DNA from 4 places in the Flexivirga sp. B27 genome. Region 2 is predicted to be linked to each of the others. Evidence: predicted binding sites of a transcription regulator. Region 2 holds the regulator's gene; each other region holds the start of a gene.
The links. Region 2 encodes LexA, which represses DNA repair genes until DNA is damaged. Its sites were predicted from a motif close to TCGAACANNTGTTCGA; they were not measured.
Positions count from the first base shown of each region.

Region 1: ACSZL9_RS02800 (SAV_6107 family HEPN domain-containing protein) is a predicted target of LexA. The motif match lies at 2,120-2,135, and genes of this name have one in related genera.
Region 3: ACSZL9_RS08410 (HNH endonuclease signature motif containing protein) is a predicted target of LexA. The motif match lies at 2,258-2,273, and genes of this name have one in related genera.
Region 4: ruvC (crossover junction endodeoxyribonuclease RuvC) is a predicted target of LexA. The motif match lies at 3,233-3,248, and genes of this name have one in related genera.

Region 1 covers NZ_JBPYUM010000001.1:581,421-586,398, forward strand. The annotation lists gene ACSZL9_RS02785 (DUF7455 domain-containing protein) at 163-375, shown strand; gene ACSZL9_RS02790 (DUF456 domain-containing protein) at 466-945, shown strand; gene ACSZL9_RS02795 (DUF3040 domain-containing protein) at 1,006-1,401, opposite strand; gene ACSZL9_RS02800 (SAV_6107 family HEPN domain-containing protein) at 1,653-2,096, opposite strand; gene ACSZL9_RS02805 (methylenetetrahydrofolate reductase) at 2,248-3,153, opposite strand; gene ACSZL9_RS02810 (polyprenyl synthetase family protein) at 3,222-4,301, shown strand; gene ACSZL9_RS02815 (phytoene desaturase family protein) at 4,391-4,978, shown strand, end outside.
Region 2 covers NZ_JBPYUM010000001.1:948,792-953,769, reverse strand. The annotation lists gene ACSZL9_RS04380 (LysR family transcriptional regulator) at 1-801, opposite strand, end outside; gene ACSZL9_RS04375 (GOLPH3/VPS74 family protein) at 939-1,619, shown strand; gene ACSZL9_RS04370 (NAD-dependent protein deacetylase) at 1,660-2,490, shown strand; gene lexA (transcriptional repressor LexA) at 2,491-3,207, opposite strand; gene ACSZL9_RS04360 (LysM peptidoglycan-binding domain-containing protein) at 3,515-3,919, shown strand; gene nrdR (transcriptional regulator NrdR) at 4,189-4,677, shown strand; gene ACSZL9_RS04350 (vitamin B12-dependent ribonucleotide reductase) at 4,829-4,978, shown strand, end outside.
Region 3 covers NZ_JBPYUM010000001.1:1,793,491-1,798,468, reverse strand. The annotation lists gene lon (endopeptidase La) at 1-328, opposite strand, end outside; gene ACSZL9_RS08425 (VOC family protein) at 441-884, shown strand; gene ACSZL9_RS08420 (class I SAM-dependent methyltransferase) at 874-1,530, shown strand; gene ACSZL9_RS08415 (GNAT family N-acetyltransferase) at 1,487-2,125, opposite strand; gene ACSZL9_RS08410 (HNH endonuclease signature motif containing protein) at 2,281-4,050, shown strand; gene ACSZL9_RS08405 (SdpI family protein) at 4,061-4,447, opposite strand; gene ACSZL9_RS08400 (sigma-70 family RNA polymerase sigma factor) at 4,488-4,978, opposite strand, start outside.
Region 4 covers NZ_JBPYUM010000001.1:427,261-432,238, reverse strand. The annotation lists gene ACSZL9_RS02095 (MMPL family transporter) at 1-69, opposite strand, end outside; gene pdxT (pyridoxal 5'-phosphate synthase glutaminase subunit PdxT) at 265-867, shown strand; gene ACSZL9_RS02085 (YebC/PmpR family DNA-binding transcriptional regulator) at 967-1,737, shown strand; gene ACSZL9_RS02080 (serine hydrolase domain-containing protein) at 1,742-3,157, shown strand; gene ruvC (crossover junction endodeoxyribonuclease RuvC) at 3,276-3,809, shown strand; gene ruvA (Holliday junction branch migration protein RuvA) at 3,806-4,405, shown strand; gene ruvB (Holliday junction branch migration DNA helicase RuvB) at 4,414-4,978, shown strand, end outside.

The sequences.
Region 1 (4,978 bases), 370 kb from region 2:
GTCGGACTGGGCACGATCGTCGGAAGGTCACAAGATTGTGAAGGACGACACACGGTATGGATTTGTTTCGCCGGGAATCCCTTCGCGTGATTGACTGTTGACTACTTCGACGACGGAATCCCCGGGCGACCGGGAGAGACCCGCAACGAGAGGATGATTATCGTGACTACCGCAGTTGCCCCCACTCTGACCGCATCCGATCGCTGCGACCGCTGCGGCGCCCAGGCGTTCATCCGTGCTCGCCTCGGCTCCGACCAGGACCTGCTCTTCTGCGCCCACCACGGGCGGGAGCACTTGGACAAGCTGCGCGAGATCGCTGACGAAGTGATCGATGAGACCGACCGCTTGCACGCCGAGTCGACGATCGAAGTGTGAGACCGACCACCACTGACTGACCAAACACAGCAGGACGGCGCGCCGAAAGGGTGCGCCGTCCTGCTGTGTTTGCGTTGCTAGGTTCACTGCGTGGACGCGGTGACTGTCGTGGCCGGCGCGATGATCACCGTCGGCATCCTCGGGCTCGTCGTGCCGGTGCTTCCCGGTCTGCTGCTGTGCCTGGCCGGCGTGCTGCTGTGGTCGTGGGAGACGAACACCACGACCTCCTGGGTCGTCTTCGGGTGTTGCGTCGCGGTCGCAGCCATCGGCTGGATCGTGCAGTTCCTTGTGCCGAATCGCCGGCTCAAGGCCGCCGGTGTGCCGGGTCTGGCCAAGGTGGCCGGCCTGGTCGGCGCGGTGATCGGGTTCTTCGTCATCCCGTATGTCGGGATGTTCGTCGGCTTCCCCGTCGGTGTCTTTCTCGCCGAGCACGCGCGACTGCGGGATGCCCGGCGGGCGTGGGCTGCGACGAAAGCCGCCATGCGTGCGGTGCTGACCAGCATCGGGATCGAGCTGGCCGCAGCTGTGCTTGTGTCGTGGATCTGGGTCGCCGGCGTGCTGGTCAGTTGAGGCTCGGCCGCTCGTCGGCTGATGGTCGGACTGATGGTGCGGCTGATCGTCGGAAGGGATCTACCAGCCTTCGCCGCGGCGTCGGTCCCAGCGCTCCTCGAGTCGCTGCATGAAGCTGCCGTTGTTGCGGGTCGGGCGCTTGGAGCGCGCGGTGTTGACCGAGCCGTCCTCCTGCACGGTGCCGAACTCACGCGAATGTCCCGGCTTGAAGGCGTAGGCGCCGCCCGCGACCATCACCGCGAACCCGACGACGCCGAGCCAGATCTGGGCGATCGTCATCCCGACGATGACCAGGCCGAGCCCCACGACGACACCGCACACGCCGATGAAGACGCGACGGCGAAGGCGGCTCCGGCTCGGATGAGCGACCATGTGCGACGCAAACTTGGGGTCCTCTACCTTGAGCGCCTGCTCCATCTGCTCAAGTAGGCGCTGCTCGTGCTCTGAAAGGGGCACGTTGACCTCCCAATGTCCTCCGGTCGCCGCCACGCGGCGACCGAGCCCGCCGGCTTTGCGATCCCCGACTGATCTCACCTCCAGGATAGTTCGCCGCGCTACCTAGCGGTAGTTGGCCAGCGGCCCAACCATCCCGACGGACAGATCAGCTCACGCAAATCCGTTGTCTGCGCGCCAGCCTAGACAACAGAGCGGGCTCCCGGTGGCCCAGTCCCCAACAATTACACAACTGTCACGTCGCCCCGACACGGTCACGCGGGCCCGGTCGGAGCGACACAGGCGGTGAACGAGTCACCCATCGGCAGGCCGAGGTGCCCCAGCACCAACTCCAGGAACGTCTCCACCTGGCGGACCAGATCGTCCGCCTCGCGCGTCGAGACGACCACGACACCGCGATCGATCCGACTCCTGCGGCGTGCCGTCCCTGCGAAGAACTCCGCCCACTCGGCGAATTCGGGGGCGACCGTCGGCAGGACCGCCCACACGTTGCGAGGACCCGACCCCGGAGTGCGGCGCGCGTCCGCGGCGAGCACGGCCGCCGCGGCGCGCAACGCGGCGAGGTGGGCAAGGTGGTAGCGCTCGTCCGCGGTGCCGGCGTGGCAGGCCTGCAACAGCCCGACCCGGGTGCGATCGACCAGGTCGAGCACGGTGCCCGCGACGGGAGCCGGGGACGGTGGGCGAACAGATGAGTGCATGCGGCCTCCTCGGAACGAGTTCATCGAACTTTTGTTCGATGCGAGAAGGCTAACCGCGGCCACCGACAGCCCCTTCGCGTCCGGGGCCTCGACACGCTCGGCCGGCTCAGGTCGGGGGCCTCGACAGGCTCGGCCGGCTCAGGTCGGCCGTTCAGACCAGGCTGCTCTGCCGCAGATTGGCGAAGACCTCGAGCGTGGCGGTCGATTTGTTCATCGTCATGAAGTGCAGCCCCGGTGCACCCTCGCGCAGCAGTCGCTCGGAGTGCTCGGTGCAGATCGCGATGCCCTCGCGGCGCACGGCCGCGACGTCGTCACCGGCCGCCTCGATCCGCGCAACCACGTCTGCGGCCAGTGGCTGCCCGTTGAGCTCGGTCAACCGCTGCAACTGCCCGACGGCCGTGACCGGCAGCAACCCGGGAATGATCGGCATCCCGCACCCGCGGGCATCCACCAGGTCGCGCAACCTCAGGTAGGCGTCGACGTCGGTGACCATCTGGGTGATCGCGAAGCCCGCCCCGGCGTCCGCCTTGCGGACCAGTGCATCGGCCTCGTCGTCCAGTGACTTCGACTCGGGATGTATGTCGGGGAAGGCCGCCACCCCCACGGTGAAATCGCCCAGTGAGCGCACGAGAGACACCAGCTTGTCGGCGTGGTCGAGGCCCTCCGGGTGCGCGGTCCACTGCGCCGAGGGACCCCCGGGCGGGTCACCGCGCAGCGCCAGGATGTTTGCAATGCCCACCGAGGCGTACTCCCCCACGACACGCCGCAGCTCCGCCACCGAGGAGCCCACACAGGTCAGGTGCGCCATCGTGCGCAGCGTCGTCTCCTGCTCGATGCGCCCGGTGATCCGGACGGTCCGGTCGCGCGTCGAGCCGCCGGCGCCATACGTCACGGACACGAAGGTCGGGTGCAGCTGCTCCAGCCGCCGCACGGAGTTCCAGAGGACCTCTTCGGCCCGCTCGCTGCGGGGCGGCATGAACTCGAAACTGAAGCTGGGAGTGTCCCGTGCGAGCAGCTCGGGGATCGGGTGCCTCGACTTCGTGGGGCGCAGGGTCATGCCGCTCAGCCTACGGATCAGTACGGCGACTACGCTCGACTGAATCACCATTCGGAAGGACAAATCTCTTGCCCACCGCCGACCTTGACGACCTGAGAGCTCGCGTCCAGCACGCGCTCGACGAGGAGCGCCGGACCCAGGCCGATGTCCTGGCACCGCTGGGGCCGGACATGGCTGACCTGCTCGACGCCGTCTTCGCCCTGCTCGGCGGCGGCAAGCGACTGCGCGCGGGATTCTTCTACTGGGGCTACCGCGCCGCGGGCGGCCGCGACAGCGACGAGCTTGTCCGCGCCGCCTCGTCGCTCGAGGTCTTCCAGGCTGCTGCCCTGTTGCACGACGACGTGATGGACGACTCCGACGTGCGTCGCGGTATGCCGTCGGCACACCGTCGACTGGCCGAGACCCACCGCGAGCGCGGGTTGACCGGCGACCGTGATCGGTTCGGCGAGTCCGGAGCGATCCTGGCCGGCGACCTCTGCCTGAACTGGACCGACGAGATCTATTCGACCAGCGGGCTGCCCGCCGACGAGTTGGCACGCGGCCGGCCCGTCCTCAACACCATGCGCACCCAGCTGATGGGCGGCCAATACCTCGACGTCGTGGAAGCCGCACAGACCTGGGAGGGCGTGCCGACCCCCGATCGGATCGAGCGGGCACGCAAGGTCATCCGCTTCAAGAGCGCGAAATACACCATCGAGCAACCCGTGCTGATCGGCGCGACCTGCGCGGGCGCGGACGAGGCGACACTGGCCGCACTGTCGGCATACGGCCTGGCGCTCGGCGAGGCGTTCCAGCTGCGCGACGACCTGCTGGGTGTCTTCGGTGACCCGGACGAGACCGGCAAGCCCGCCGGTGACGACCTGCGCGAGGGCAAGCGCACCGTTCTCATCGCCTATGCCCTGCAGGACATGGCTCCGGACGACCTGCAGCGGTTCCGGTCGGTCTTCGGCGATCCGCACATCTCCGCCGAGGACATCGCCTGGCTGCGGCAGCAGTGTGTCCGCACCGGCGCCGTCGACCAGACCGAGAAGCTCATCGCCGGCCAGGCCGACGCCGCGCGCACCGCACTCGACGCAGCGCGGCTGACCGACGACGGCCGGGCCGCACTGCTCGATCTGATCGACATCTCCACGGCCCGCTCGTCGTGACCCCAATGCCTCGCGGAGCCTCCGGCGGAGCGCAGGCGGGGTCCCCGCGAAGTATTCGGAGGAGCGGAGCGGGGGAGAAACTTCGTGGGGTGAGCAACGCGGTCGTGGTCGGTGCCGGACTCGCCGGGCTGTCCGCCGCGCTGCACCTGCGGGGCGCAGGTGTCGAGGTCACCGTCATCGAGCAGCAGCCGACCGCCGGCGGTCGCTGCCCGGACGTGACGAGTGACGGCTATCGCCTCGACCTCGGACCCACTGTCCTGACCGAAACCGACCAACTGGCAGCAGTTTTCGCCGCCGTCGGGGAGTCAATGGACGACCACGTGCAGCTGCGCGACCTGGACCCGGCCTACGTCGCACACTTTCCGGACGGCAGCGCCCTGCCGATGCACACCGACCCTCGCGTGATGCACGATGCGGTCGCCCACTTCGCCGGCGAGCGCGACGCTGCGGGCTATGACCGCTTCGTGCGGCACGTCCAACGCCTCTATGACGTGGAGTTCCCGCACTTCATCGATCGCAACCTCGACGGTGTCCACTCGCTGCTGCGACCGGCCCTGCTGCGCCTGGCCACCCTGCGCGGGTTGGGTCGCATGGACCGGCTGATCGCCTCGTTCTTCCAGGACGAGCGCCTGCGGCAGGCGTTCAGCTTCCAGGCGTTGTATGTCGGGGTGCCACCA
Region 2 (4,978 bases):
GTCCATCGGCAGGGTGACAACGCCGGTGTTTCCGGCCGAGCGGCGGATCAGATCGGGGATCAGTGCCACACCGAGGCCCTCCGACACCAGGCCGAGCACGGCGACGTAATCCTCGGTCTCGAAGGCGACATCGGGGTCGAAACCGGCTCGCGCCGCGAGCGACAACAAGTGGCCGCGACATCGTGGGCAGCCGGCGATCCACGGCTCCCCGGCCAGGTCGGCGAGCTTGACCTTCTTCGCCTTGGCCTTCGGGTGGTTCAGCGGAAGAGCCAGCCGCACCTCGTCGTCGAGCAGCTTGCGGGTGATGAACGCGTCGATGTCCTCCTCGCCGCGCGCCAAGTCGGTGCCCTCGTAGGCGAACGCGACGGCGACGTCGCACTCTCCGGAACGCAACGCGGCCAGTGACTCCGGCGGCTCCGCCTCGGTGAAACTGACCTCCACGTCCGGGAAGCGCTGCTTGACCAGTGCCAGCGCTCGCGGCACCAGCGTCGAGGATGAGGACGGGAACGCCATCAGCCGCACCCGCCCGGCCCGTAGCCCCGCGATCGCGGCCACCTCGGACTCGGCCGCGTCGAGCGCGGCGAGCACCGGGTTGGCGTGTCGGGCAAGGACCTGGCCAGCTTCGGTCAGCCGGACGCTGCGGCCGAGGCGCTCGACCAGCACGGTGCCCGTGCGGTCCTCCAACCGGCGCACCATCTGGGAGATGGCCGGCTGCGAGTAGCCCAGCGAGGCGGCCGCGGCGGTGAAACTGCCGTGGTCGCTGATGGCCTTGATGACACGGAGGCCGGCTGCGTCGATCATGTGCTCAAGAATAACATTTCGTTATTGCGCCACGACCTGTCGCTTTCATCGCTAATTGCTGCCGAAATTGCTGGCGGAGTTGCTGGCGAAATTTGCGGCCGATATACATCGCGCGGTGGATGCCCGAAGCTCGCGTCATGCCTAGCGTGGCCGACATGTTGATCTGCGAGGAACTCCTTCTGGTGGCGACCGGCGGCGACGGCAAGCCGGTCACCGCCAAGTCCCGGCTCGACCTGGCGCTCGCGGGCGCGACGTTGTGCGAGCTGGCGGCCTGTCAGCGGGTCGGGGTCAAGAACGGACGCGTGGCGGTGCTGGACTCTCGACCCGGCGGCGATCCCCTCCTCGACAACGCATTGGCGATCTTCGCGCGACGGGACGGAAAGAAGCCGGCGAAGGTGCTCCCGGAGGTCGCGAAGGGGATGACCGACCGCACCTATCAGCGGCTCGTCGACACGGGTGCGGTGCAACATGTTGGTGGCGGTTTCCTTCACCCGTCCCGATATCCGGTGCTCGACGTCGCCGCCAGGGACGCACTGGTGGCCGGCGGCGGTCGCGTGCTGGCCGAGACTGCCGCGCCGGACCTGCACAGTGGCAGTCTGATCGCGCCGCTTGCTGCCGCCGACGCCGTCACGAAGGTCTACGACAGCCACAGCTTCGGGTTGTCCGGTCGCGAACTCAAGAAGCGCGCCAAGGCAGTTGGCGAGCAGGACTGGGCCGCCGGAGCTGCCGCCGCGGCCGTCAAGAGCGCGCAGGACGCGATGACTGCCGCGATGGTGGCGGTCACGACTGCCACGACGGCCGGCGTGATCAGCGGCTGACGCCGATCGACAGACTCCGGTGTGAGAGTTTTGACCGGTGATGGCGCGTGACCTGGCAGCCCTGACCGACCTGCTCGGTGACGGGGGAGTCGTGGCGCTCACCGGGGCGGGCCTGTCGACCGAGTCCGGCATACCCGACTATCGCGGGGCGGACGGTGAGCGCAGGTTCCAGCCGATGACCGCTCAGGAGCTGCTCGCCGATCGCGAGGCCCGGCGTCGTTATTGGGCGCGGTCCTACGTGGGCTGGCCGAGGTTCGCCTCCGCACGCCCGAATGACGGCCATTACGCCGTTGCGGCCCTGCAGGCGGCCCAGGTGATCGGTCCGATCATCACCCAGAACGTCGACGGTCTGCACCAGGCGGCAGGGGCCGTGGACGTGGCGGAGTTGCACGGCAGCCTCGAGCAGGTGGTGTGCATGCAGTGCGGGGAGCGGTATGCCCGGGCCGCCGTGGACGAGTGGCTGCAGCTGGCCAACCCGGACTTCGACCGATCGGCGGACGGGCCGCTGCGCCCGGACGGCGACGTCGCGATCGCGGAGTCGCTGATCTCGGGGTTCCGGCTGGTGCACTGCGTCGTCTGCGGCTCGGACCTGCTGAAACCGGACGTGGTGATGTTTGGTGAGTCGGTGCCGAAACCACTTGTCGAGCAATGCTTTTCGGCCGTCAAGTCAGCGCGCGCCGTGCTGGTGCTCGGCTCGTCGCTCGCCGTGATGTCCGGCTATCGCTTCGTCCGGCGGGCTGTGCGGGAGGGCATCCCCGTCGCCGTCGTCACCCACGGCTGGACGCGCGCGACCGACGAGGAGGTGTCGGTGCGCATCGACGCGCCGCTGGGCGAGACGCTGGCCGCGCTGGCCGACGCCCTCCCCGGCTGATCAGACCCGGCGCAGGACCGCGGTGACTTTGCCCAGGATCGTTGCGTCGTCGCCGTCGATCGGGTCGTAGGCCTCGTTGTGCGGCATCAGCCAGACCTTGCCGCGAGTGCGTTTGAAGGTCTTGACGGTGGCCTCGTTGTCGAGCATGGCCGCGACGACATCGCCATTGGTCGCGGTCGGCTGCTGCCGGACGACGACCCAGTCACCGTCGCAGATCGCCGCGTCGACCATCGAGTCGCCGACCACCTTGAGCAGGAACAGGTCGCCCTCGCCCACGATCTGCTTGGGCAACGGGAAGACGTCTTCGACGACTTCCTCGGCCAGGATCGGGCCGCCGGCAGCGATCCGGCCGACCACCGGAATGTATGACGCCTCCGGGCGCTGGTCACCGAGGCCGGTCTCGTCGATGCCGGACTCCTGCGCACCCTGCACGCTCGACCCGCCGCGGTAGCCGCGGGTGTCGGTCGCGTCCGGGTCGATGACCTCCATGGCACGCGGCCGGTTGGGGTCGCGGCGCAGGTAACCCTTGCGCTCGAGCATCGTCAGCTGGTGTGCGACAGAGCTCGGACTGGTCAGTCCGACGGCATCGCCGATCTCCCGCAGACTCGGCGGATATCCGCGCCGGTCAACGGAATTGCGGATCACCTGCAGCACCTTGCGCTGCCGCGTAGTCAGGCTCTCGCCCGTCCGGTCGGGAAGTTCGTGCACCTGTGCCATCGCTGTCATCTCCTCCTCGGCGAACTGTTCGCGCGAAGCGATCGGCGAGCGGTGCGGACGGACGCGTCCGCGGCCGTTGTCGGTGGTCGGTGCTTGCCTTGGCTTCGTGAAAACAGCGTATGGGTTTCGGACACAGTTTCCAAACATCTGTACGACGCGTGTCTCGGCGATGGTCTCGACGCGGTCGAACGTTCGTGCTATACATCCGACAGATGTGCGATCGCACGCCTGTTCGCATCGGACGCCAGGTCCGGGTGGTCTGTCACAGGGCGCGCGCCGGATCGCAGCGGAGTTTCAGGAGGAAGAGATGAGTGCAGCAGTGCAGTGGGATGCGCCGGCCGACCCGGGTCGAGGGCGCCGGCATCTGCGAGCCGTGCCGACGGGGCCGTCGGCACGTGGCGGTGGGCCGGCGGTCGGTGTGCGGGTGGCGGCGGACGGCCTGCGGTTGACGGCGCGCGGGCGCCGTCTGCTCGGCGTGCTGATCGTCGTGACGCTGCTCGTCGGCGCGGGCGCTGCGGCCCGTGCCTGGGCGGCGCCGTCGACGCCGGTCACGCACACGGTCACGGTCCAGCAGGGCGACACCCTGTGGGCGATCGCACACCGTGCCTACCCGTCGATGGAGACCTCCGAGGCGGTGGCCAAGGTCGCGCTGGCCAACGACCTCAACGGCCTGAATGTGGTCGCAGGTCGACAGCTGCAACTCCCGGACTGATTGGCCGTCGGGTCGGGGTCGGAATCTGGGCGGACACGCCGTGTCGCGGGCCGCTGACCAGCGGTTTCGCCACCCGCGTTCACGGGTCTTGCACTTGGGGTGCGATCGGCTTAATATCCCTATATGTAGTAGTTACACGGATGGCATTCGTCCACATGTAGTCCACAACACATCGGCCGCCATCCCCAGTTCGTCCACCGATTACCCACAGCTTCGTCCACAGCTTTCGCCCGGTTCGCCGGCGAGCTTCGTCCCCGTAGGAGGCAGTCGTGCATTGTCCGTTCTGCCGTCACGACGACAGTCGCGTCGTCGACAGCCGCACCAGTGAGGACGGCACCTGCATCAAGCGGCGCCGCCAGTGCCCGAGCTGTGGCAAGCGGTTCTCCACCACCGAGACGGCGAGCCTGACCGTGGTGAAGCGATCAGGTGCGAGTGAGCCCTTCAGTAGGCAGAAGGTCCTGGTCGGTGTGCGCAAGGCATGCCAGGGCCGTCCGGTCAGTGAGGATCATCTCGCGCTTCTCGCCCAGGAGGTCGAGGAGGCCATCCGGGCGCAGGGCGCCGCCGAGATCGATGCCCACGACGTCGGTCTGGCCATCCTGGGCCCGTTGCGCAGCCTCGACGAGGTGGCCTACCTCCGGTTCGCATCGGTCTACCAGGCCTTCGACGGTCTCGAGGATTTCGAGGAGGCGATCACCCTGCTCCGGGCCGAGCGACCACCCACGGCCGTCGAGCCCGATCATCAGCGCGCCGGCGACTGACACGGCGACGGACTGAACGTCTCGTCGCAGAACTCATCGCACATTCCGCCGGGTCGATCCCGCTCAGCATCTTCGAGCCGGCACCGCAACACAGCAACACCGCACATCTCGCAGCAGAGTCGACCACCTTGAGGTGGAAAGGAAGTTGGACATGACCGACACGGCAGACGCCGGCCAGCACACACGGCGCGGCGCACGCAGGGGACTGACCGTCGAGCGCATCTTCACGACCGCTGGAGTGCATCCCTATGACGAGGTGACCTGGGAGCGTCGCGACGTCGTCCAGCAGAATTGGAAGACC
Region 3 (4,978 bases), 840 kb from region 2:
CACCGGGCTCGATGACCTCGGCCTCCACCCAGAGCGCGGCGCCCGGTCCGGCCACGCCGCGGCCGATGCGGGCGCGGTCGGTGGCGCGCAGGACAGCGGCGGGCTCGCCGTTCGGCATACGGCCGACCTGCTCGATGGTCGCGACGGCGCCGACCGTCGGGTATTTGTCGTCGATGCGCGGTGCGAGCAGCAGCTGCTCGCTGTCCGCCGCGCGTGCGGCATCGACTGCTGCGCGAGCCTCGTCGTCGAGCTCGATCGGCAGGGTCATGCCGGGCAGCGCCACCTGGTCGTGCAGAAAGAGCACCGGCAGCTGATGTGTTTGGGTCATCGCTCTCCTGGAGTCGTATGGCGGCACGGTGTGCCGCAGCGAAAGTTGAGTCTTACTCACTCAAGGCCGCCGATCGGCACTTTGTTCCCGTGGGCTCCGGCATACTCGGCTGATGGCTGACCGGGCGTTCTTCCTCTACACGCGGAGCAATGACCTGCCGGCGTCTCGGCGGTTCTACCGGGAGTTCATCGGCCTGGAGCAGATCTGGGACGAGGCGGACTCGATCGCGTTTGCCATCGACGATGTCGTGCAGCTCGCCATCGGCCTCGATGCCGAGGCGGTCCCGCTGTCCGCATGGTCGTTCCAGCCGGGTTGGGTCTACGGGTTGGAGGTCGAGCCGGCGCCGGCACACGCGGCGGCCTCCTGGAGCATTGCGCTCGCACCGGAATCGTTTGCCGGTGCGGTGGCTCGGCTGCAGGACGCAGGCATCGAAGCGCTCCGGTCGGAGCCGTTCTGGGTCGGCTACTGGAGTTATGTCGTGCGTGATCCGATGGGCCAGACGGTGGAGATCTCGGATCCGGTCAGTCCGGCGCCGGGGCGGATGGATGCCCGCTGAGCGGGGTTCGGCAGGCTGGTACGGCCAGCTGTATGTCGATGCGGGCGCCGGAGGTCCGGCGGTCGCGTGGGACCACGGGGAGCCGACGCCATACCTGGTGACCTGGCTGGGTGAGCGGTTCCCTGATGGCGTGGTCGGTCGGCGGGCCGTCGTGATCGGGTGCGCGTATGGCGACGACGCCGAGTTGGTGGCGTCATACGGGTTTGATGTGACGGCCTTCGATGTGTCGCGAACGGCTCTGGCCGAGGCGCAGTCTCGTCATGCGGAGTCGACCGTGAACTACAGGACGGCGGACCTGCTCGATCTGCCGGACGAATTATGCGGTGCGTTCGATCTGGTCATCGAGTGCACGACATTGCAGGCGCTGCCGCCGAAATTGCACGAGGCGGCTGCGGCGGGTGTTGCGTCGCTGTGCGGGCACGGGGGCGAGATTCTCGTTATCGCTCGATGCCCCGGTGACGACGATCCGCCGGGGCCGCCGTGGTTGCTGGCGAAGCCGGAGGTGCGTCGAGTAGCGACCGGTGACGTGCGGCTGACCCGAATGCGGCGCATCCCGATGCGCGGTGGCGACCGGTGGGTGGGGGAGTTCGAGCGCGCGCCGTTCAGCGCAGCCCGAAGAACGGGCGACAGGCGTCGAAGCCGTTGATTTCGAGGGAGATTCGCGCGTCTGATGCTGCCCAGTCCTCGCGGCTGAGTGCCAGATGCTGTAGGTCGACGATGCGGTCGCCGGTGTCGTGCGGGCGGACGCCGGTGTCCCGGTAGCCGAGATGCCGGCTCACGCCCAGAGATGCCTGATTGGTCGTGACTGCTGAGCTGACTGCTTGCTCGGCGCCGAGCTGCTCGAACGCGAACGCCAACACGGACGCGCGTGCTCGTATGCCGAAACCCTTGCCGCGAAACGGTTTCGCGATCCATGAGGCGGTGTCCACGGTGCGTTCGGTCGGGAAGTCGGTGCCCTCGAGGGTCTGTATGCCGACGGGTTGGTCGTGTCGCCATATGCCGAAGTCGAGTGCCCAGTCGTCGACCGACCAGCAACCGCGGTGCCGCCATACGCTCTGCGCGAAGCGGCGGGCGCGGTCGTTGCCGGGCGGCAGCTCGGGCAACGGCGGGTAGGTCGGGTCGAGGTCGAAGTCGTCCGGCAGAAGCTCGGCGAACCTCCCGATCTCGTTGTCGCGGACCGGACGCAGCATGAGGTCAGGACCGATGAGCGTCAGGTCGTCGAAGGGCCAGTTCGTGGTCACCGGAGCAGCCTTGCACGTCGAGCGTTGTCGGTCATTCCGTATAACGTGAATGTCAGTGTGCAATCGCGTCGGTAAAGCACGAAAGTAACTGGTATTGAACGAAATATACGGTGAAAACCCTTGCATTTACTATCGAACAAACATACGATATAGGTATGTCGAATCCACAGCTCCTGGTCACCGGTGAGGACATCGCCGGCGCACCTGTTGAGGAGCTGCTCGCGACCGCGCGTGCGCTGGTGAGCGAGGTGGTCGACAAAGTCCGCGCGGGCACGTCGGGCACCTCTCGGGAAGAGCTGGTCGAGCAGGTTGTCGTGTGCCAGCAGTTGCAGAGCTCCACTTGGGCGGCGCAGTCGGTCCGGTTGGCTCAGGTGGCGGCGATCGAAGAAGTGGCGGAGCCGGGGCAGGAGCTGCGAGAGGTGCGGCACGCCATCGGTTCGTATGCCGACGAGTGGCTGCCACAGGAGCTCGGAGTCCGTCTCGGTTGGTCCGACCGGCAGACGACCAATCGCCTCAGCGAGGCTGTCGGTGCGATCCGGACGGTGCCCAGGCTGTTCGAGCGGACCGTCGACGGCAGCCTCGATCCGCGCAAGCTCAACATCGTGGCGGACTCCCTCTGCGGCGTGCGTCCCAAGGTCGCGCGGAAGGTCGAGAGCCGTTTGCTCGCAGCAATCGACGATGCGCAGTCGTCGAATGATGAAGAAGACCAACCGATTTCGATGACCTCCACCAAACTCGTCCGGCGCACCAGGCGTTTGCTGGCCGACCGTGCGCCGGCCGACGCGGAGCGGGTGGCGAAGAGGAGCCGTGCCAACGCGAAGAGTGTCCGGGCCTACCCACACCACGAGCCGGGCCTCACCGCATTCCACGCCATCCTGCCCACCGAGGACGCGGTGCGCATCATGTCCGGGATCAACGAGCTCGCTCGCCAGCTGCACAAGGACACGACCACCGGCAAGTCGCTCGATGAGTGCCGGGTGGATGCCTTCATCGACCTCATGTTGCGGAACATCTCGATCAGCACGACGTGCATCTTCCAGATCCCCGTGCTGCCGACCGAGGGTGGTTCGCCGGCCGCAGGACCGGTGCCCGGCGCAGCGGTCACCGACTTCGGTCAGCGGTCGGAGTCGTCGGACTCATGGGTCGAGGCCGAGTTGGCGGATCTGCTGCGGTCGGCTGCTGAGGATGGGCTGGACACACTGACCAGGCTCGACACCCCGACCATGAACCTCGTGATCCGCACGCCTTGTGATGCTGACGCGGACCCCGAGGCCCTGGTTGCAGCAGGTAGCAGACTCGCACCACGTGTCGAGATACGTTACGGGTCAGGCCATTCCAGCTGTCCGCAGCGACATGATCGCCCGACCGGGACAAGCCCGAAGCAGCGGCGGGCGAGCCGGGTGGACCTCGACAAGCTCGGCCAGCTCGACAAGCTCGGCCAACTCGACAAACTCGGCGATCGGACCTCGACAGGCTCGGCCACCGAGAGAGGGTCGGGCGGTGCGTTCCGGGTCTCCGACGCCGTGGTCGAAGGTATCGGCGTCATACCCGCGGGTGCGCTGGTTGCGATGTGCCGGGCCTTGGGTGTGAAGCTGACGCGTGCTCTCGTCAATGTGAAAACCGGTGCGACAGTGGAGACTTCGGACATCACCTATCGTCCGGGTGCGCGGCTGCGTCGTTTCGTCGTGACGAGAGATCAGCACTGTCGGTTCCCCGGATGCACCAGGCCGGCCCGGCTCGACGACGTCGATCACGTCACTCGCTGGCCCGACGGACCGACCGCGGCCTGGAACCTCCAATGTCTGTGCCGGCACCATCATCGAGCCAAGCACGAAGGCGGCTGGCAGGTCTCGATGACACTGGACGGCGTGTGCACCTGGACCAGCCCGTCCGGGCGTCGATACGTCACCCGTCCGGCCGACTGATCGAAGCCGCTCAGCTCGGGCGCTCCTGCTCTCGCGCCGACCCGGCGTCCAGCGCACCATTGTTCGCGATCCGCACCAACGGCCAGGCACCGATCAGCACCACCCCGTAGCCGAGCACGAAGAGCACCACGATCATCGGCGGGACGGTATCGGCAAAAGACAGAGCACCCGCAACCATCAGCGCTATCCCGAGCACCCCAGCGATCGCTGCGAGCACCGAGGCACATGGCAACGCTGCACGATGCGCGGCCACCCACGCTTCGTCCGAATGCTGAGTGGTCGCCGTTCGTATGCCGATCCCGATGCCACGCGGCAACGAGCCGCGTGCGGCCGCCCACGTCGAGAAGTAAATGGCCGCGGCGCATGCCAGCAGACCGATTCCCCCGGTGAGCCCCATGAACACGTAGCCGACTGTAGACACCTCGTCGGCCGAGGCGTCATGGCGCCCCGAGCACCTCGATCTGCATCAACGCGATGGTGTCCTGATCGGCGCACCCGTCGATCGCCACGACCCGGCCGTCCTGGACGCGTATCGCGATCGCCGACACCACTTTGCCGGTCGGGGCATAGACGGCACCGATCCGCCCATCGATGAGCGCCAGTTCGGCCCCGGCCGCCTTGCCCTGGAAGGCTGCGGCCACGGCCCGCGCACCGGTCAATCGACGATCAACCTGCGGGGCGCCCTCCGGTGCAGCAGCGGCTGCAGCGACCGCCACCCGATCCGCGCGAAGCACGATCTCCGGGTCGAGGATCTCCAGCAGACCGGCCATATCCCCGTTGCGCGACGCATGCAGGAAAGCTGAGACCGCGCTGCGTTGGCTCTGCCGGGCCTTGTCCACATCGGCGTCACGCACCCGGCGGCGGGCGCGCGAGGCCAGCTGGCGCGTCGTGGCGGGAGATCGCTCGATCACCGCCGCCACCTGGTCGA
Region 4 (4,978 bases), 520 kb from region 2:
GACCCAGATGACGAGTACTGCGTATTTGCTGCGGCGACCACACACCAGTGCCGCGAAACGACGATCCATCCGATGACCCCTCCGGAATGTTGGCTTCGCGGCAGATACTTAGCTTCCCTCACTGTCGCGATATATCGTGATTTTACGGGAAGTCGGGTGCGTTGCGCAGGAATTTTTTTCCGAAGCCGATGCGTAGAACTGCGATATTTCTCTTGCGCCCGATGTGCGGCCGGGCGGCTCGGGTGCGTGTGGGACGCTTGCGCAGTGAATTCACTCATCGGTGTGCTGGCGGTGCAGGGGGATGTCCGCGAGCACGCACGCTCCCTCGAATCCCTTGGAGCAGCAACACGGTTGGTACGTCGTCCGGAGGAGCTCGACGGTCTCGACGGCATTGTGCTGCCCGGCGGCGAGTCCACCACCATGGACAAGCTGCTCCGGGCGTTCGACCTGCGGGACCCGCTACGCGAGCGTCTGCAGGCCGGGCTCCCGGCATACGGCTCGTGCGCGGGAATGATCCTGCTGGCCGACCGCGTCCTCGACGCGACGCCCGACCAGCAGACGCTCGGTGGGTTGGACGTGACCGTCCGGCGCAATGCGTTCGGTCGGCAGGTCGACTCCTTCGAGGACGATCTGGAGATGCCGCTGGTGCTGGGGGAGGAGCACGAGCCGGTGCGCGCGGTCTTCATCCGCGCGCCGTGGGTGGAGGCGGTCGGTCCGCAGGTGCAGGTGCTCGGCACGGTGACGACCGGTCCGGCCGCGGGCCGCATCGTCGCGGTGCGGCAGGGCAGCCTGCTGGCGACGTCGTTCCACCCGGAGGTGACCGGGGACCACCGCATCCATGAGTACTTCCTGGGTATGACGAAGTAGCGCCGGGTCTCGATACGCTCCTTCGTCGCTACCCGACCAGCGGCGGGTTATAACATCGTCGGTCGAGGCTTCAGCACGTTCGAATCAGAAGAGGGATGTATGAGCGGTCACTCCAAGTGGGCGACAACCAAGCACAAGAAGGCTGCGATCGATGCCAAGCGCGGCAAGCTGTTCGCCAAGCTGATCAAGAACATCGAGGTCGCGGCTCGCTCCGGTGGTGGTGACCCGGCGGGCAACCCGACGCTGTTCGACGCCATCCAGAAGGCGAAGAAGTCCAGTGTCCCAAACGACAACATCGACCGCGCCGTCAAGCGCGGCTCGGGCGCGGAGGCCGGCGGCGCCGACTACCTCGCGCTGACCTACGAGGGCTACGCGCCCGGTGGCGTCGCCCTGTTGATCGAGTGCCTCACCGACAACAAGAACCGCGCTGTCGCGGAGGTGCGCACCGCGCTGTCGAAGAACGGCGGCTCGATGGGGGAGTCCGGCTCTGTCGCGTTCCTCTTCAACCGCAAGGGTGTCGTGATCGTGCCCAAGAAGCAGCCGGAGGGCGAAGCGACCGAGGACAGCCTGCTGGAGGTCGTGCTCGACTCCGGAGCCGAAGAGGTCAACGACCTCGGCGAGTCCTTCGAGATCGTCTCGGAGGCAACGGATCTGGTCGCCGTGCGCGAGTCCCTGCAGGGTGCCGGCATCGACTACGACTCCGCCGACTCGTCGTGGTTGCCGACCACCGAGGTCCCGCTCGACAAGGACGGCGCCAAGAAGATGTTCCGCATCATCGAGGCGCTCGAGGACAGCGACGACGTCCAGAACGTCTACGCCAACGGCGACGTCCCCGACGACGTGCTCGCGGAGCTCGAAGCCGAGGACTGATCGGGTGACCGCGACCGCCCTGCGCAGGAGCACGCCGAGCGATGCCGGTGTCGATGCCGCGGCGGTCACGGGATTCCTGGACGCACTGACCGGTGCCGGCATCGAGGCGCACAGCCTCATGCTGCTGCGGCACGGTGCGGTGGTCGCGGAGGCGCATTGGGCGCCATACGAAGCGGGGCAGGTCAACCTGCTCTACTCGCTGAGCAAGAGCTTCACCAGTGTCGCGGCCGGGATCGCAATGGGGGAGAAGCGTTTTCAGCTCGACGACCGGATCGTCGACCTGGTCCCCGAGCTCGTGCCCGACGATGTCGCCGACACCTGGCGCCGTGTCACCGTCCGCGATTGTCTGCGCATGGCGACCGGGCATCTCGACGACCCGGAGGTGCACCCGGGCGAAGGTGACGTGCTGGCGGCCTTCCTGCGACTGCCGCCGGAAAGCGAGCCCGGCAGCGTCTTCACCTACAACCAGCTGGCGACCTACACGATCGCGCGGCTGGTCGAGTCCAGCATCGGACTGCGCTTGCTGGACTACCTGCGGCAACGACTGTTCGAACCGATCGGCATCGGTCCTGCTGCCTGGCTCACGGACGGCCACGGGCACGACTTCGGCTTCTCCGGACTGCACGTGTCGACGGACGCCATCGCCCGACTGGGTCAGCTGCTGCTGCAGCGCGGCCGGTGGGATGCCCGACAGTTGGTCCCCGCGGACTGGGTGGAGCTCGCCACCTCACCGCAGATGCCGAACGACGGAGCGCACCGCAAGCCGGGTGTCGAGGAGCCGACCTTCGACTGGGGCCATGGCTATGGCTTCCAGTTCTGGATGTGCCGCAACGGTTTTCGCGGTGATGGGGCTTACGGACAGTTCTGCGTCGTACTGCCGGAGCAGGACGCCGTCCTCGCGATGACCGCCGAGACGACCGAGATGCAGACCGTGCTGGATGCCGTATGGGAGCACCTGCTGCCGGGCCTTTCCGGTGCCGGTTCAGGATCCGGGGATGCTGTCCTGGCCGACCGACTGGCAGCTCCGACGATCGCGCCGCCTCCGGACGATGCCGGCGGAGCTGGCACGGAATCTCTCCGGCGCACGGGTGGCGACGCAGCGCCGTCCATCGACAGCGTGCAGGTCGAGGCCGACGGCGAGCATTGGGTCGCCGTGCTCAGCTCAGGCCAGCGGTCCTGGCGCCTACCGATAGGTCGGGGCACATGGCTCGCCGGCGTCTGGGACGGCGACCCGGGACTGCCCTTCCGCTGCGCCGGCGGGTGGCTCGACGGGGTTTTCCGGGCGGAGTTGCGGATGATCCGGACGCCGCACGTCATACAGCTCGTCGTCGATCCGGCACGGCATACGGTCGAGATGCGCTGGCGGCAGCCGCCGTTGCACGGACTCGAGCCGGCCGACCACAGCATCTCGGCGCCATGACGCTGGCAGCCCGGCCCGACGCGCCGCCCGCGCCTTCACGGGTATGACGGGACTCCCGCCTAAGCTGACGGGGGACCGAACATATGTCGGACCCCCGTCCCGAAGGAGCTGCCCAGCTGTGCGAGTGCTCGGAGTCGACCCCGGCCTGACCCGTTGTGGTCTCGGTGTGGTCGAAGGAGGCATCGGACAGCCGGTGCGGATGATCGCGGTCGGCGTCGTGCGCACGCCGGTGACCGATGATCCGGCCGAGCGACTGCTCAGCCTGCAGACCGAGATCGACGAGTGGATGGAGCATCACCAGCCCGACTCGGTCGCGGTCGAGCGGGTCTTCGCCAAAGCCAACATCAAGGGGATCATGGGCACGGCGCAGGCGTCCGCCATACCGATGCTGGCCGCGGCGCGCCGCGGACTGCCGCTCGCCCTGCACACCCCGAGTGAGGTCAAGGCCGCCGTCACCGGCAACGGCCGCGCCGACAAGGCCCAGGTCACCTCGATGGTCACCCGCATCCTGCGGCTGGACACCGCGCCCAAACCCGCTGACGCCGCGGACGCACTGGCCATCGCCATCTGTCACGTATGGCGCGGCGGCGCTCAGGACCGCATTGCGGCAGCTGTCGCCAAGCAGCGCGCCGCGACGGGAGCGCGCGGATGATCGCCAGCCTGCACGGGACCGTCCAACATGTCGGGCTCGACCAGGTGGTGGTCGAGGTCGGGGGAGTGGGGCTGCTGACGCACACGACGCCCGGCACCGCAGCGGCGCTGCGGATCGGCGGGTCGGCGACGCTGTCGACCACGCTCGTCGTGCGCGAGGATGCGCTGACGCTCTACGGCTTCGGCACCGCGGACGAGCGAGATCTCTTTGAGCTGGTGCAGACAGTCAGCGGCGTCGGACCGCGAATTGCCTTGGCAATGCTGGCCGTTGCGAGCCCTGACCAGATTCGTGCGGCGATCGCCGGTGGCGACGTTGCAGCCCTGGTCAAGACGCCGGGCATCGGCAAGAAGGGTGCCGAACGCATCGTGCTGGAGCTGAAGGACAAGGTCGGACCGCTGGTCGCCGCAGATGCTGCGGACACCGCGCCCGCACCGACCGGCACCGGCCACGGGCAGGTCAGCGAGGCACTCATCGGACTCGGTTGGTCGGCCAAGCAGGCCGATGACGCCGTCGCGAAGGTCACCGCCGCTGACCCGTCGCTCACCGAGGTGTCCGACCTGTTGCGGGCCGCGCTGCGGCAGCTGGGTCCGTCATGATGGAGGAGATGGAGCAGCGAGAAGACGACGGGTCATGGGACGCAACCTCGCGGATCGTGGACCCCGGCGGCGATGAGGAGGAGCGCCGGATCGAGGTCGCGCTCCGTCCCAAGCGACTGGCCGACTTCCCCGGTCAGCCGCGCGTGCGCGACCAACTCGGTCTGCTGCTGGAGGCGGCTCGCCGTCGGCAGCGTCCGCCCGACCACGTGTTGCTCTCCGGGCCGCCCGGACTGGGCAAGACATCGCTGGCGATGATCATTGCGGCCGAGCTGGAGCAGCCGATCCGGATCACCAGCGGTCCCGCGATCCAGCACGCCGGTGACCTGGCCGCCATCCTGTCCTCGCTTGCCGAGGGAGAGGTGCTCTTCGTCGACGAGATCCATCGGATGGCCCGCCCCGCGGAGGAGATGCTCTACCTGGCGATGGAGGACTTCCGCGTCGACGTGGTCGTGGGCAAGGGGCCGGGCGCGACCGCCATACCGCTGGAACTGCCGCCGTTCACCGTCGTTGGTGCCACCACGCGCGCCGGGCTGCTGCCCGCGCCGCTGCGCGACCGATTCGGCTTCACCGGGC